Regions from separate parts of the Acetobacterium sp. K1/6 genome, predicted to be linked through region 2. Evidence: riboswitches for the same ligand, from Rfam matches in the RefSeq annotation. Region 2 holds a riboswitch; each other region holds the start of a gene.
What was found. Region 2 has a riboswitch for cobalamin ahead of U2P91_RS13240 (EutP/PduV family microcompartment system protein). Riboswitches for the same ligand answer to the same signal wherever they lie in the genome.
Positions count from the first base shown of each region.

Region 1: another riboswitch for cobalamin. It lies ahead of U2P91_RS12520 (AAA family ATPase); the one in region 2 lies ahead of U2P91_RS13240 (EutP/PduV family microcompartment system protein).
Region 3: another riboswitch for cobalamin. It lies ahead of thiC (phosphomethylpyrimidine synthase ThiC); the one in region 2 lies ahead of U2P91_RS13240 (EutP/PduV family microcompartment system protein).

Region 1 covers NZ_JAXQGA010000014.1:23,414-29,065, reverse strand. Annotated here, with positions in the region: gene U2P91_RS12540 (ABC transporter permease) at 1-56, shown strand, start outside; gene U2P91_RS12535 (ABC transporter substrate-binding protein) at 68-1,111, shown strand; gene U2P91_RS12530 (ABC transporter ATP-binding protein) at 1,124-1,894, shown strand; gene rffA (dTDP-4-amino-4,6-dideoxygalactose transaminase) at 1,950-3,083, shown strand; cobalamin riboswitch at 3,191-3,375, shown strand; gene U2P91_RS12520 (AAA family ATPase) at 3,522-4,301, shown strand; gene U2P91_RS12515 (nitrogenase component 1) at 4,292-5,581, shown strand; gene U2P91_RS12510 (nitrogenase component 1) at 5,568-5,652, shown strand, end outside.
Region 2 covers NZ_JAXQGA010000016.1:5,580-11,231, reverse strand. Annotated here, with positions in the region: gene U2P91_RS13260 (heavy-metal-associated domain-containing protein) at 1-124, opposite strand, end outside; gene U2P91_RS13255 (ATP-binding cassette domain-containing protein) at 99-860, opposite strand; gene U2P91_RS13250 (ABC transporter permease) at 857-1,678, opposite strand; gene modA (molybdate ABC transporter substrate-binding protein) at 1,687-2,481, opposite strand; cobalamin riboswitch at 2,659-2,844, shown strand; gene U2P91_RS13240 (EutP/PduV family microcompartment system protein) at 2,991-3,452, shown strand; gene U2P91_RS13235 (radical SAM/SPASM domain-containing protein) at 3,540-4,595, opposite strand; gene U2P91_RS13230 (cobaltochelatase subunit CobN) at 4,609-5,652, opposite strand, start outside.
Region 3 covers NZ_JAXQGA010000007.1:187,596-193,247, forward strand. Annotated here, with positions in the region: gene cobT (nicotinate-nucleotide--dimethylbenzimidazole phosphoribosyltransferase) at 1-77, opposite strand, end outside; gene bzaB (B12 lower ligand biosynthesis ThiC-like protein BzaB) at 259-1,542, opposite strand; gene thiC (phosphomethylpyrimidine synthase ThiC) at 1,545-2,846, opposite strand; cobalamin riboswitch at 2,944-3,127, opposite strand; gene U2P91_RS08550 (NfeD family protein) at 3,263-3,712, shown strand; gene U2P91_RS08555 (SPFH domain-containing protein) at 3,727-4,668, shown strand; gene U2P91_RS08560 (ABC transporter ATP-binding protein) at 4,791-5,652, shown strand, end outside.

The sequences.
Region 1 (5,652 bases), on a different contig from region 2:
ATCAAGGGCTGAAGGCCCTGGAAAAGAAAATTGTCTTTTGGAAGGGATATCAATAGGAGGTTAGGAAATGAAAAGAGTAATAAAGAATAAGGTCTGGGTGCTGGCAGTGCTGGTAATTATGGTTGTAGTGGCAGGGCTGTTTAGCGGCTGTCAAAGTCAGAATGATGGGGGCGCCTTACCAAAGAAAGTGAATATCGGTTATCTGCGGGTACCCAATGATGAGACGGTGAGTAAGACACGCGATATCTTTGACGCTTATTTTAATGAACTGGGTGTACCCTATGAGTTTATCGTTTTTGACTCTGGCGTAGATGCCAACAAGGCCCTGGCTTCTGGCAGTATCGACTTTGCCACCATGGGAAACACCAATGGGATTATTGCTTTGTCCAGGGGTATTGATGTGGAACTGATCTGGATTCATGAGGTGCTGGGGGAAATCGAAGGTCTGGCGGTGAAGAATGGCTCTAATATCACTAAACCAGAAGACCTGGTCGGTCAGAAGATTGCCACCCCTTTTGCCAGTACCGCTCATTATAGTCTGCTTAATTATTTAAAAGAAGCTGGCATAAAAGATCAGGTGCAACTGCTTGACATGCAAACATCGGAAATTGTGGCCGCCTGGGAGCGGGGTGATATTAACGCTGCTTATACCTGGCAACCCACCCTCGGTGATCTCGAAAAAAATGGCAGCATCCTGGTTAACAGTGCAGAGATGGCAAAAAAAGGCTATGTCACAGCTAATGTCTGTCTGGTTCGAAAAGAATTTTCTAAAAACTATCCGGATCTGGTCGCCGGTTTTGTAAAAGGCCTCAGTGAAGGTGGAGATCTTTACCGCAGCAATCCGCAGGAAGCGGCCGAAAGTGTAGCGGCTGAACTGGGTATCACCGCCGAAAATGCTTTGATGCAGATGACCGGTTCAATCTGGCTGACGCCGGAGGAACAACTGGGATCAGATTATATGGGGTCTGTCGGTAAGCCCGGGAATTTTTCTAAAATCATGAAAGATACTGCGGATTTTCTGCAAAGCCAGAAATCCATTGACAATTCACCAAGCCAGGAAGAATTTGACGCTTTTATTAATTCAACGTATATTGAGATGTCATTAGAATAAGGATGGATTAAGATGAAAAACGAGCTGATTATCGAAATTGACAATTTAACCGTGGATTACCCCAACGAAAACGAACCCGTCCGCGCCCTGGATGGGGTAAATCTGAAGATCAATCAGCATGATTTCATCTGTGTCTTGGGACCTTCGGGTTGCGGAAAAAGCACCCTGCTTAATGTTATTGCCGGGTTTACCCTGCCGAGTGAGGGCACCTTTTTAATGCAGGGTCAGCCGGTTTCAGGGCCGGACCGTCAACGGGGTGTGGTTTTTCAGTCGGCGTCTCTTTATCCCTGGATGAGTGTCCGTAAAAATGTCGAGTTTGGCCCTAAAATAAAAGGGCTTCCCAAAGACGAGATCACCCGGATTGCCAACCATTATCTGACCCAGGTGCATCTGCTGGAGGTGGCCGATCAGCCGCCCTTTCAACTGTCCGGGGGGATGAAACAGCGGGTGGCGCTGGCCCGGGCACTGGCCAATGAGCCAGCGATTCTGCTACTGGATGAACCCTTTGGCGCTTTGGATGCACTGACCCGGATTCATATGCAGCAACTGGTGCGAAAAATCTGGAAGGATGATCAGAACACCATTTTTATGATCACCCATGATGTGGACGAAGCCCTGTCGCTGGGCACCCGCCTGCTGGTGATGTCCAAAAGTCCCGGCACCATTATTCAGGAATTTACCGTCGATTTTTGTGACCGGGTTGATAAACGCACCGGACGGGTTCAAGTGGATGCAAGCTATTTGGCCCTGAAAGAAGAAATCCTGGATTTGATTGACGTTTAAAGAACCGGTCAAGTCCCCAATCATTCACCAGATTAAGACAAAAGAGGAAATGACCATGATACCATTTAATATGCCCCTTTATTTGGGAACCGAAATAAAATATATAAAAGCGGCCATCACTAAAAATCATCAGATTGGTGGGGATGGCCCTTTTACGAAAGCCTGTTCGGACTGGTTGTGTCAAAACGCCCAGATCCCCGGGGCTTTTTTAACGAACTCCGGCACCGCGGCTCTGGAAATGACGGCCCTGCTGGCCGGCATCAAGCCCGGAGATGAGGTGATCATGCCGGCCTTCACCTTTGTGACCACCGCCAATGCCTTTGCCCTGCGCGGTGCCACCATTGTCTTTGTTGATATCCGGCCGGATACCTTAAACATTGACGAAACCCTGATTGAAGCCGCTATCACGTCCCGCACGAAGGTGATGGTGCCGGTCCATTACGGTGGCATTGGCTGCGAGATGGATGCGATTATGGCTATTGCCAGACGCCACGATCTGTTGGTGGTGGAGGATGCGGCGCAAGGTGTGATGGCCAGCTACAGAAATAAAGCCCTGGGAAGCATCGGAGATCTGGGCTGTTACAGCTTCCATGAAACCAAAAACTACACCATGGGGGAAGGTGGCGCCCTACTGATTAATCGCGAGGATCTAATCGAGCAGGCCACAATTATCCGCGACAAGGGCACCAACCGCCATGATTTTCTGGCGGGCCGGGTGGACAAATATTCCTGGGTCGATCTGGGTTCCTCCTATTTACCCAGCGAACTCAACGCGGCTCATCTTCTGGCTCAGCTGGAAGCCGCCGAAATGGTTAACCGGCAGCGGCTGAACCTGTGGCAGCACTATTATGAACGGTTAAAACCGCTGGTTGCGGCTGGCTATATTGAGCTGCCGGTAGTGCCGGAACACTGCCAGCATAATGGTCATCTGTTTTATATCAAAACCGCCAGTCAGCAGGAACGGAACGATCTGATTCACTGGCTCAAGCAGCATCAGATCTGTACCGCCTTTCACTATACCCCCCTCCATGAAACCCCCGGCGGCCAGAAATTCGGACGCTTTCACGGTGCCGACCGCTTTACCAGCAACGAAAGCCTGCGGTTGCTGCGGCTGCCATTATACTTTAGCCTTTCGGAGCCAGAGCTGGAGCGGGTGGTCGCAGAAATTGTCGCCTTTTATAAACGTTAACCCTGCAAGATATCGGCGATATTGTCGTAAAATCGGCATCAGAAATGTTTGTTGAGACTAAATAAAAGACTTGACGCGGTAACTGGTTAGTTGTATACTAGGCATACAATTAAATCAGAAATAGAGGTGGCTGGCATAGCAATGCCGGCATAATAGGGAAACAGGTGAAAATCCTGTACGGTACCGCCGCTGTATAAGAGGAGTTTTTCCAGGAATACCACTGATCATTTGGGAAGGTAGGAAAAATGAAGACGCTTGAGTCAGAAAACCTGCCTGTGTGGATATTCTTTTATTCTGCGTGATTACAGAATAGGTGAAGAACAAAGAAAGGCGTAGCGATGCCATTTCTTTGTGTTTTAAATTCAGCATAAATACGGAGCTGCAGTTGTCATTATGATAACTGCGGTTTTTTTATTTAGGAAAAAATGGAGGTAAATTTTGGAAAGAATAGCGATTTATGGTAAAGGGGGAATTGGAAAATCAACCACGGTGTCCAATCTTTCCGCGGCTTTGGCCCAAAAAGGGTTAACAGTGATGCAGATCGGGTGTGATCCTAAATCAGATTCAACCATCAACCTGACTGGCGGAAAACGCATCCCGACAGTGCTGGAAGTGATTCGGGATAAGGATATAGCTACGAGACTTTCTGATCTTGTATTTACTGGCAGTGGCGGGGTCCTCTGTGTCGAAGCTGGTGGACCAAAACCTGGAATCGGCTGTGCCGGTCGGGGAATTATTGCGGCCTTTGAAAAACTGGCTGAATTGAAAGCCAATGATGTTTATAACCCGGATGTCGTCATTTACGATGTGTTGGGAGATGTGGTCTGTGGCGGTTTTGCCATGCCGATCCGTAATGGCTATGCCGACAGCGTTTGCATTGTGACTTCGGGAGAAAGCATGTCGCTTTATGCCGCCGATAATATTGCTGCTGCGGTGCGATCTTTTGGTTCCCGGGGATATGCCAGTCTGAAGGGGCTGATCCTCAATAAGAAGGGGATTGTCAATGAAGCGGCTATTGTTGCTCAGTCCGCCCGGGAAATTGACACCGCAATTCTCCACACGATTGAACGCGATCCACTGGTGCAACAGGCCGAAGCCTTACATCAAACCGTGATTGAGGCCTTTCCGGAAAGCCCTCAGGCGCGATCCTATGCGGCGCTGGCGGATAAATTGTTTGACTGTGAAAAAACCGCCGGGAGGGCAGCAGCATGCGTTTAAACAGACTGTCAGAAATTAACCATAATAAGGATATTTATGGGGCGTCGGTGGCTATTTCATGTGGGGTTTTTTGTCCAACCTTCGGGGTGGCCGTAGCAGCGCCGCTGATCAGAGAAGCGGCTGTCCTGGTCGTCGGAACGGCTGAATGCACCTGGTATGCCCGAAACAGCTGCATCTACCACAGTGAAGAACCGGGCTACGAGCGGTTTTTTGCCGGTGTCTTTGAAGACACCGATATTATTTTTGGCAGTCGCGATGGCATCCTGACAGCCTTGCTGCAGATCGCCAAAGATCCCCGGATCCGTTGTATTTTTTTAGTCAGCACCTGCATTCCTGAAATTATCGGTGAAGATCTGGAAGCCATTAGTCAAGCCGCCGAAAAGGAATGTGGCATTCCGATTCTGCCCATTCATGTGGCCCATTATGACCGAAACTGCAATGAATTTGGGGTGGCGGTGTCCCAGACCATGAAAGCAATGGTCCGGCTGATGAAACCGCAAACGGTCAAACCGGGAACGGTTAATCTGTTGGGACGAAATTTTCATGCCGGAATCGAAGGCTCTCTGAAGGATTCGGAACTGCTGGGACTGCTTACGCAAAACGGGATTACGCTTCATCTGATCATTCCGGAACCCTGTAACATTGAAGCCCTTCAGAGCGCCCCGGCGGCGGCCCTGAATATCGTCACCAGCGAGGTCGGTCGGGAACTGGCAATGGCCTTGGAAGACCAGTTTGGCACTCCCTACGTTTTCTTTGAACCCTCTTTTGAGCTGGATAAGATCCGATCAGGTTACCAGCAGCTGGCAGGACATTTGGGTATCTCGATTCAAAAAATAATTGAAAAAGCTCATCAAAACGCCGTTTCGCAGCTGCAAGAGGCGCGGCAGGTGCTGGCCGGAAAAAGCTTTGTCAATGGTGGTCGGCCGCCGGATGCCTTTGAAGCGGCGGCATTTCTGACCTCCCTGGGAATGGTGCCACTGCTGATTAACGCCTATCGGCTCACGGATAACAGTCAGGAGCAGATTGATCGGATTCTCGATCAGGGTTGGGATCCCTATGTGAATTACGTAGCCAATCCCAATGCGGCAGTCAGTCTGATGCCGGAACTTTTACCGGATTTATACATTGGTTTTGGACCGGTGGATTATTTAAAACAATTGGGAATCTTGCACCTGGAACGACTCGTGCCACCGGGAAAAATTGGCTATGAAGCGATCACCTGGGCACTGGCGGCGGTCAAATCAGTTTTAGCGGGAGGTGCACCGGATGTATCTTTCTAACAATTATCCCGTCCCATCGGAACGGATGGGTTTGCTGTGGGCCCTCAGCGGCGTCAGGGAGCTGGTGATTG
Region 2 (5,652 bases):
CTGTCGTAAAATCCGCACTAACCCCAACATCATCAATACCATCCTTACTTAGTAATGTCTCTTTGATTTTTTTAACACATTTTGGGCACATAATGCCCTCAACCTGCAAAGCAAACTCTTTCATGCACGGCTCCTCCTTTCTCGTATCGTCCCAATAAAAACTGGTTAACTTCCTGATCCTGACAGTTTTTAAACAAGTCCGTACTTTTACGGACCCCCCGTAGTTCACCCTTAACCATAATGCCAATCCGATCAGCCATTACTTGCGCCTCATTAAAATCATGGGTTACAAATAAAATAGTACAGCCAAATAGTTTATGAATTTCTTTAATTTGCTGATACATCATTTCTTTGGTGGCCGGATCTAAGGATGAAAAGGGCTCATCCATCAACAACAATTTTGGATTAAGAATCAGTGCCCGGGCAAGGGCCGTTCTTTGACGTTCACCCCCACTTAAGGTTCCCGGATACTGATTCAAGATATCGCCGATGGACAAGATTTCAGCCATTTTATCAGCCATTTCTTTTTTATAGGCCTTGTCTTTTCTTTGAATTTTTAATCCATAAGTAATATTCTCATAAACAGACATGTGATGAAACAGACCGAAATCCTGATAAACAAAACCAATCTGCCGCCTCTCTAAAGGAATTTTGACTACCGGCTTTCCCTGAATGCACACTTCACCAGAGAATTTCCGATAAAAACCGGCCACGGACTCCAGCAGAACAGTTTTACCTGATCCGGTTCTGCCCAGCACGGCAAAGATTTCTTTTTCACGAATGTTTAAATTGATATTATTCAATTGAAAGGTTCCTAATTTAATGGAGTAGTCTTTAATTTCAACCATTGTATTAATCATCGGTTCACGTCCTTCATCCTGCTCTCCTGGGGATTTTTCCTGCCAATCCAGTTGGTCAGAAAAAGAGAAATCAGCGAAATAATCAGAATAATTGTTGCCGATGCCATGGAAGCACCGGTATCCCCGGTTGCCAGATTTAAATAAACGGATGTCGTCAGGGTTTCTGTTTTCATCCGGGTGGCTCCTACTAACATCAGCGTCGCCCCAAATTCGCCGAGGCCCCTTGACCAGGCTAAAATAATAGTTGTGATAATGGCATTCTTGGATAGCGGTAAGGTAATGGTTATGAAGCGTTCCCACTTCGTCGCTCCCAGACTGCCGGAAATAAACTCCAGTCGCTCATCAACTTCCTCAAATGCGGTCCGAATAAATCGGACTACATAGGGAAGATTGACAACGGTTTGAGCAATAATGATACCATTTTTATCAAAGACAACCTTAAATCCCAACTCTTTAAGGGCCTTACCAAAGTCTGACGAAAAAATAATTAATAAACTAAGACCCAAAACCAGATAGGGCATCGATAATGGCAGTTCAATCATCATCTGACACAGTTTTTTAAAGGGAAACGCAGTCCGTGTTAATGCATATGCGGTGGGAATGGCGAGCACCATACAAATGATTGTGGATATACTTGCGGTGAACAGGCTCATTTTAACAGCGAATTGCACTTCTTCTGAATAAAATGCCTGACCCAAATAGGGTAACCCTTTTAAGACGATTGCCACTATCAGTACTGAGGTAAAGCTAATAACTATGACCGTAATGACGATTGTAATGATTTCAAATAAACTAAATACTGAAAATCGTTCCCTCATCAGATCGTTTAATTAACTACTTCGTATCCATAGTTTTCCCATATCGCTTTTGCAGAATCCGAATCTAAGAATGTCATAAACGCATCCAGTGTTTCGGTATTTTTACTGCTGCTTAATTGTGCCGCCGGAACTTTTTTGACATAGGTATCCAGATCCGTTGTCTTGACAATTTCGGTGGCGGAACCAGTCACATTTTCTTTCCAGACAATAATCGCATCGCATTCATCAACGGACAGGGCATTAAATATTTCCGGTGCTGTGGCTGCCCGGGCAATGACATTGACATTGCTTAAAATCCCCAGATCTGTTAACGCTTTATTGGCAATCTTACCAATTGGCGTGGCATCGCCATCACCCAGCACAACTTCCACCCCTTCTTTTGCTAGATCGTTTAAGCCGGAAATTCCCAGTGGGTTTCCGCTTTTTACAGCCAATACAGGGATGTGTTTGACCAGTTCTTTACTTTTTGTAACAAAATCTTTAACTGGTGCCAATTCATCAGCGGAGCCGGCAATAAACAAATCCCCTTCACCAGTTGTCTTAATCTGATTCTGAAGCTGGGCCGCATTGGCATAAACAACTTCCATTTCACAACCGGTTTCTGTTTTGAATTTATCGGCAATTTCCCCGAAAGGCTTGGTCATGCCAGCCCCACAGTACACAAACAAGATTTGACCAGCGAGACTTTGACTTTCAGCAACTTTCTCTTGCGCTCCGTCAGCCTTACTGCTACAACCTGATACCAAGCTGATAATTATTCCCATTACCAATAATACCACTAACCAATTCTTAACGCTCTTCATCACATCTCCTTTTCATTACTTTAGTATTGTTTTGTAACGTTTAGATATGTTTTGAATTATATAATAGGTTATTGGCATATGTCAAGTAACCAACCCTTTTTCTTCGCAAGCAGCCAAATTTCTTCACTTGTATTAATCCTTGGTCCTTTTAAAAATGATCAAGGTGCTTGATTATTGACCGATTTTAGACTATAATAAACTAGAAAAAGTGTTTACAAAAGGAACGCGGTAAAAATCCGCGACAGTTTCTTTGCTACTGTAAGGAGAAGAATATGGACGCATTCAGTCATTGGGTTAACCAAGAAGGCTGTGTGTATGATGTCCCTCTGAGTCAGGATATTTTTGTCAAAACACGATCTGTTTGAAGCTTCAAAGAAGGCTGCAAAATGTGAGAATAAAACGAAATGACGCCCCACCGATCAACTGCAGGCGTCACGGAAACAACTCCGTATTTGCAAACCTTTTTTAAAAAAGGTTTTTTTGTTTTTTGCAGACTGGAGGATTTATTTATGGCCAATAATAAAAATCGCATCGCCCTCATCGGACGGATCGGTAGCGGTAAAACCACCCTATTTTTACGGCTGACCAATGAATTTATTACCTATGGGAAAACCCAGCAGGTCAGTTATTCTGATCATTTTATTGATACCCCTGGCGAATTTGTTGAATTACCCTGTTTTCGTCCTCAGGCCATTAATGTAACCTGTGATGCGGGGCTGATTATTCTAATTAATTCCAGCACCGATCACCAAAACTCGGTTCCACCTAATTTTGTCTGTACCTATAACATCCCCGTAATTGGGGTTATTACCAAAATTGATCATAAACACTGTAACCTCAAGCGAAGTCTACGCTACCTGACTTATGCCGGAGTCCACCCTGATAAGATTCACCCGGTAAGTGCATTGACCGGCGAAGGGGTCTCTGAACTTAAGACGGTTATTCAGGCGTATGTCGCTTTTGATCATTAAGCAAACGACCTGCCGTAGACTTACTTTCAAACAGCGATATGATTGCTAAACTTGCGTCTTAATCGTTTCCCACTTCACCAAGCCTTGTTATTGTCTGGCCAGCTCAAAGGCGGCCTTTTTTAACACGCAGTCCAGCGAGGTGTCCTGTTTTTTTTCATCATTTAAGATCAGGCGCGAGGGACAGCCCCCGGGACAGATGCTATAATAGTCACATGTTTTACAGCCTTGCGATTCTGCCTTTACAATGACAACGTTTTTTAAGGGGCGCGCTTTTACCACATTCCCCATAAAATATTTCGGATTTTCAATTAGTGATCCGCAAGGGTAAACATCGCCACAAGGCAGCACGACATAGGATCTACCGCAGGATGCATAACAGTATTCCTTGTTGCACGAGGTCATTTTCAACCGCTGCTTCGCTTCATGAACCTCACGGATCACAATTTTTTTACCAGTCAGCCGATATAATTCCTCAGCAGTCTCAACCATTTTCGTCAACGCTGTCTTGATTTGCTCTGGGGTGGCTTTTTTGATGATCGCCCGCTGGTCTCTGGCGCGCCCTGCATCCCGCAATAAATCAAGGCCAATCCCGCCTACATTACCCAAATAATAGGCGAAACTGACCAGCTTGGGAAGCTGTGTGATGCTGTGACTGGTCACCACGCTGTTGAGATTGATTTTGATTCCTTCATTAGCCAGACACCCAATCCCGGCAATCACGTCTCTTGTCCTTCCCCGGGTAAACTCATTCACCTCCGGGGGACCATCAAGACTGACCCCTAAGGCAATCCTCATTTTTTTCAGGCCCACGGCAATCTCCGGGGTAATGCAGATGCCGTTGGTCTGCATCTGAAAGCTGGCATTGTAATTTTTTTCCTTCACATAAGAAACCACTTGACAGATTAAAGGGTAGTTCAGCAGCGGTTCTCCCCCGGCGAACTGAATTTTCATATAATGATCGGAAAACAGATCCAGCGTCTGAGCCGCGGTCTCAAAATCCATATCCGCTTTTAGATGGGTTAAACCGGCATAACAGTATTCGCAGGCCAGATTACAGCGACCGGTAGTCCAAAGGACAATTAGCACACTTTCTTTTGAAATAATAACCACCTCCGTTACACGTCTTAAAAATTGTGATCTCACCCATCACTTCTTTTTACAGACTTTTCTCTGAATCGAACAGGGCATCCACTTCCTGAATACTTTTGTTCCATGCTTCCACATCCTGGTGACCGACAATTTCGATTGTCCCGCCCTGGTAATCACCCTGGGATTCTTCCATCAGCTCTTCCATATCACCCTCAATTTTCATATAAATATTTGTTAAAATTTCTAATGCCTCGAGACTAGGATTCCATTTTTGTCGTTGGTGGAGCTCCAGAAATCGTCTTGACATTTCCTCAATGGCAAAGCTATTCTCCTGGCTAAGCCAGCTTGCCATTTCCGGATCACCGAGATAGGTCTTAACGATTTCATCAATAGCCCTGTCATCAACATTTTTGGTGGTACACTTCCAGCTAAAAATGGTTTGCGCCTTTCGCATTACCTCGGCGGCACCACGATAGCCCTTGTCCATTACTGAGCGGTTCCAGAGCGGATTAAATAAGGTGCCTTCGACAATGCGATTGAGCTCATCTGCCATTGTTGTAATAACTACCTTTTCTTTATTGTTGGAGGTCCCGTGATATTGTTTGAGCGCATCCTGATCAAACTGATTTTTGACCATGTTAAAACCGCCGATCACCGAAGCGCTATAGCCAGATGAAAGCAGGTCATACCGATTACTCACTGAGGTTTCAAAAACAAGCTCCGCCGACTTAACGTTATCCACAAATTCTTTATGGGACACCGCTCCGTTTAAACCATCGCCATAGGCATAACCCGAAAATGAGGTAAACACCTTGGCCAACTCATCTTCCGACTCCCAGGCACTGGCTTTTAAGGCCAGATCTACGCCAGAGCCGTAGGTTCCCGGCTTGTCGCCAAAGATCCGCATGGTGGCACGCCGCCACCTCGTTTCCTGGGCCACTTCTTCTGTTCCTGCCAGTTCATTGATTGTTTTTAAGGCATTGCGGCGAACAAAATTTAAGCTTTCTGGTTCGTTAAGCACAGCCACCATTTGCACTGCCTGATCCATCAAGGCAATCAGATCGGGATAGGAATCTCTTAAAACGCCGGAAATCCGGATGATCACGTCAAT
Region 3 (5,652 bases), on a different contig from region 2:
GCGGCCTGACGCCACTTGGGGTCAGCCGGTTCGGTATGGTCGATGACGTGTGTTAAGGTATATTTGGTTTCGATCATGGTAATTATCCTTTCTACTTAGTAATAAATGAAACGTACGATTGATTTTATCACTATATTGGTGAGGCTTGTAAGGGCTTGTATTACAAACCCTTACGGAATGATGGGTGACGCTTTTGGATAATAAACGCTTGTTTTTTCGTGGGGCGGGTAAGCTACCCGTCACAAAGGGTTTACTCGTTTAGGATATCCCAAAAAACTCCGCCGCGACATCCGCCGGACATTTACTGTCGGCACAGACAGCACAACCATGGGAAGGCTTTTGAGCCGCAAAGGCAGCGATCAGATTGGCTTGATTGATGGCGTTTTTGATCTGTTCTTCCTGATTGCGGGAAACCCGGGCCCGGGACATCGCCAGATCGCGGTTCCAGGCCGCGCCGCCGCGCTTTAAGACATTGGCCGCATTGGCGGCGATCCGGGTCGTTTCGACACCGATGCGGACATCTTCCTCATTGGGCAGACCCAGGTGTTCGGCTGGGGTCAGGTAACAAAGGAAATCAGCCCCGTGCATGCCGGCAAAGGCACCGCCGATCGAACCCGTAATATTGTCATATCCGGGAGCAATATCGGTGGCCAGGAAGCCTAAAATATAGTAGGGTACATCGTAACAGAGTCGTTTTTGCAGTAGCATCGCTGAGGGAATATGGTTTAGTGGCACATGGCCGGGACCTTCCACCATCACCTGAACCCCGGCCGCCAGGGCCCGTTTGGTCAGCTCACCAGCGACCATTAAGCCGCGCAGGTGGGCCTGATCCAGAGAATCAGCATTGGCACCGGGTCGAATGGCGTCGCCGATGCTAAGTACCGTATCGGTCGCTTTGAGAATCTCCAGCAGTCGGTCAAATTCGGCATAAAGAGGATTTTCTTTATCGTTATGGAACATCCAGCCAGTTAGCAAGGATCCACCACGGCTACAGATATCGGCAACGCGACCGGTTCTTTTTAATATTTTGAGAAGATCCATATTCAGGGCCGAGTGCACGGCCATAAAATCCATACCGGCCTGACATTGTTTTTCAACCACTTCAAACAGATCATCAGAGGTCATATTGACCATCAGGCCCCGTTTATCAGCCGCTTCTTTGGCAGCCTGATAAACGGGCACACAGCCAGCGGCAATGTTGGAATTATTTAGACTTAAGGTTCGCATGGTATCAATATCGGCACCCATACTTAAATCCATAAAACCGTGGGCACCGGCGGCTTCGATGATTTTTAGTTTTTTGACTTCCATGTCCATATCATCCCGATCACCAGAGGTGCCCATCAGACCGTTGACTTTGACGTCCAGACCACCACCGATGCCGCAGATTTTAGAACGATTGCGCAATTTATTTTTAGGAATGACAATCCGGCCGGCAGCTACTCCGGCTCTGATAAATTCAGGCGTGAAGCCTTCGCTGAGTGCCACCATTTCCATTTCTTCGGTAATTTTACCCTGTCGAGCTTTTAATATTTGGGTCATGATTAGTTCCTCGCTTCCTGGTTTTCGTCTCGTAAATACTTGCCGACAATTTTCATGGCACAGAAGTCGCCGCACATGCTGCATTCGGATTCGAAGTCGGTGCTGCGATCCTTCCAGACCTTCGTGGCGGTTTCAGTATCGATGGCCAGTTCCATCTGCCGGCCCCAATTAAGTTCCCGGCGGGCATGGGACATTTCCAGATCCCAGGCAATCGCTGCCGGATGGCCTTTGCCAACATCACCAGCATGGGCGGCGATGCGGCTGGCCATCACGCCCATATAGACATCATCGGCATTTGGCATGCCGATATGTTCGGCCGGGGTGACGTAACAGAGGAAGTCGGCACCGTAATAGGCGGCGATTGCGCCGCCGATGGCGCCAGTGACATGATCCATACCAGCCCCGGAATCGGTGGGCAGACAGCCGAAGACAAAGTAGGGAGCGCCGCCGCATAGTTGTTTTTGTAACTTTACAGTGGTCTGGATCTGATCCAGGGGCACATGGCCCGGTCCTTTGACCATCACTTGAACCCCGGCCGCCCGGGCCTTTTTAACCAGACCGCCGAGGATCACCAATTCATGAACCTGGGCGCCGTCCAGGGAATCGGCAATACAGCCGGGGCGCATGCCGTCGGCAAAGCTCAGCACGACATCATACTTTTTACAGATTTCCAGGACCCGGTCATATTGGGTAAAAAAGGGATTTTCACAGTGGTTGTGAACCATCCAGCCAATCAGATGGGAACCCCCATAACTAACCAGTGGATCAATCCGGCCTTCTTCTTTGGCGCGGTTGATCACGTCCATGGTGGTGCCGCAGTGCAGGGCTAAAAAGCTGACGCCTTCGGAGGCATGCTTTTCCATCATCGCGAACATGTCATCCGCGGTCATATCTAAAGCACTGCCATATTTTTCCTGAGCCATAGCCAGGGTCTGATAAAGGGGTAGGGTACCGACCGGCCGGTCCACCGTGGATAAGACTTTTTCACGCATTTCATCAATCGGACCCCGAACACTTAAATCCATCAGCGTATCCGCTTCGGCTTTTACGGCCTGTTTGATTTTAGCCATTTCACCATCGATGGTGTCATCTATTTCATACATCCCAACGCTGGCGGAAACCTTGGTAAACAGACCCTTGCCCACCGCCACCGGGTTGATATTTGGCCGGGAACTCTTTAGAATGACGATTTCACCGACGGCTACCCCCTGGCGAATGTTTTCGGGATCGAGCCCTTCTTTTTGCGCCACATAAATCATTTCTGCGGTGATCTCACCGGCTTGTGCTTTTTTAAGAATTGTCATCGTTTCCTCCTGAATGATTCTCAACAAATTTTGGCAAATAAAAAAGTCCACAGCTGTTATTTATTCTAAATAACAGCCATGAACTTTACCTTCGTTCATTCAGGATCGATTCATAGGCAGGTCTCCTGACTTGGGGTTTTAACGCTTTGCCACACCTTCCCATTAAAAAAACAGTGGTTTTTGTGGTTTGCTCCGCCCTTACAGTGATGGGTTCGTTCAGGACTCTCACCTGATTCCCTATTCTCCTTAATGTTTAAGGCACCATATGTTCGCTTTTCTATTTACTTGCTTTTGATTATACACACTAAAAAATGAAAGTGCAAGAAAAAAATAAAAAAAATCGATTGTGTAACTCATGAGAAAAAAAACAACAAACTATGTTATAATAAAATTAAGTGAATGAGGGAGGTGAGCAGATGAATATCATTCTTGTCTGGTTGGTTTTATTTGTCGTTTTTCTGGTGGTTGAATTGGTTACTGCTGGCGCACTGGTTTCCATCTGGTTTTGTGTTGGTTCTCTGGTGGCAATGGCCGTCGCTTATTTAGGCGCACCATTTTGGGTACAGATGACGCTGTTCTTTCTGGTTTCTGTTGGATTATTATTGGGAACAAAACCTTTTTTGAAAAAACACATGGATCCCAAAACGATAACAACCAATGCTGATCGCATTCTCAAAGAACAGGGGATTGTTGAGGAAGAAATCAATAATCTTAAGGGACAGGGCGCCATCAAGGTTGATGGTAAGTCTTGGACTGCCAGAAATGTCGACGACGATACAGTCATTCCTGTTGGTGCAAAAGTGACTGTGGTAGGAATCGAAGGGGTTAAAGCCATGGTTAAATTGGTAGAAGAAGAAATAAAATAAAAGGAGGTAAGAAGATGATTGGATTAATTATTTTAGGCGTTTTATTTATCATTTTTGTTGTTGTAATTATTGTGAATGCGAAGATCGTTCCCCAGGCTAATGCCTATGTGGTGGAACGATTGGGCGCTTATCATGCCACCTGGGAGACCGGTTTTCATATCGCAATTCCGATTTTTGACCGGATTTCAAAAAGAATCAGTTTAAAAGAACGGGTCGCGGATTTCCCGCCCCAACCGGTTATTACCAAGGATAATGTTACGATGCAGATTGACACGGTAATTTATTTACAGGTTACCGATCCTAAATTCTATATGTATGGGGTGGACAATCCCATGAAAGCCATTGAAAATCTAACCGCCACCACTTTGCGTAACATCATTGGTGATATGGAGCTCGATGCAACACTGACATCCCGGGACGTGATTAATACCAAAATGCGGGTAATTCTCGATGAAGCCACCGATCCCTGGGGGATTAAAATCAACCGGGTAGAACTTAAAAACATCATGCCACCAGAAGCGATCCAGAATGCGATGGAACGGCAGATGAAGGCAGAGCGGGAACGTCGGGAAAAAATCCTCCAGGCAGAAGGCGAAAAAGCCAGTGCCATTCTGGTCGCTGAAGGCGAAAAATCAGCGGCAATTTTACAAGCGGAAGGCTTAAAAGCGGCTGCTATTCTTAGTGCCGAAGCGGATCGGGAAGCTCAGATCAGACGGGCAGAAGGTGAAGCAGAAGCCATTGTCAAGGTTCAGGAAGCGGTTGCCAATGGGGTCAAGATGTTAAATGATGCCAATCCGATTCAGTCAGTTATTGCCCTTAAGAGTTTATCTACCTTTGAAAAGGTAGCTGATGGCAAAGCCACTAAGATTATTATTCCCTCTGAAATTCAGGGCTTGGCGGGTCTGGCAACATCCCTTAGTGAAATCATGACAGATCAGAGCAAGGTCAGTCAGTAAGATCAGTTAATAAAAGAAATTTCAGTAAAAGACCATGAATGGGCAATTGGGAAACGTGAATCGTTTTTCAATTGCCCAAAGTTTTTAAGTGTAGCAATTAAGAAAGAAGGAATATTTTGCGAATCAGTAACACACAACTTATCAAACGTTTCATACCTTATTATCAAAAATACAAATGGATTCTGTTGTTGGATCTGTTTTGCGCTACCTTGACAACGGTATGCGATCTGGTTTTGCCCCTGATCGTACGGTTTATCACCAATACCGCCATCAATGATCTGGCCAGTCTGACGGTGGAAACAATCTTAAAACTGGGGCTGGTATATTTGGTACTGCGGCTTATCGATGGAGTGGCTAACTACTTTATGGCCGATGTGGGCCATGTCATGGGCGCCCGAATCGAAACGGATATGCGCCGGGATCTCTTTTCACATCTCCAGAAGTTGTCGTTTTCTTTTTATAGCGACACCAAAATCGGTCAGTTGATGTCGCGGATCACCACTGATCTTTTTGATGTGACGGAATTTGCCCATCATTGTCCCGAGGAGTTTTTTATTGCCGGTTTAAAAATTGGCGTTTCATTTGCCATTCTTGGCTCAGTTAATATCTGGTTGACAGTGATTATTTTTGCCGCCCTGCCGATCATGCTTTTAACGACCACCTATTTCAGGAATCGGATGCGGATTGCCTTTAAACGGTCGCGGGTTCAAACGGGTGAAATAAACGCTCAGGTGGAAGATAATCTTTTGGGAATCCGAGTTGTGAAATCTTTTGCCAACGAAAATATTGAAGAGATTAAGTTTGAGACAGGAAATAGTAAATTTCTTGAAATAAAAAAACAAACCTACCGTTATATGGCCGGTTTTCAGACCACCACCCGGCTCTTTGACGGACTGATGTATTTATTGGTGGTGGTTTTCGGAGGAATCTTTATGATCAATGGTGCCATTAATCCCGGCGATTATGTCGCCTATCTGATGTATG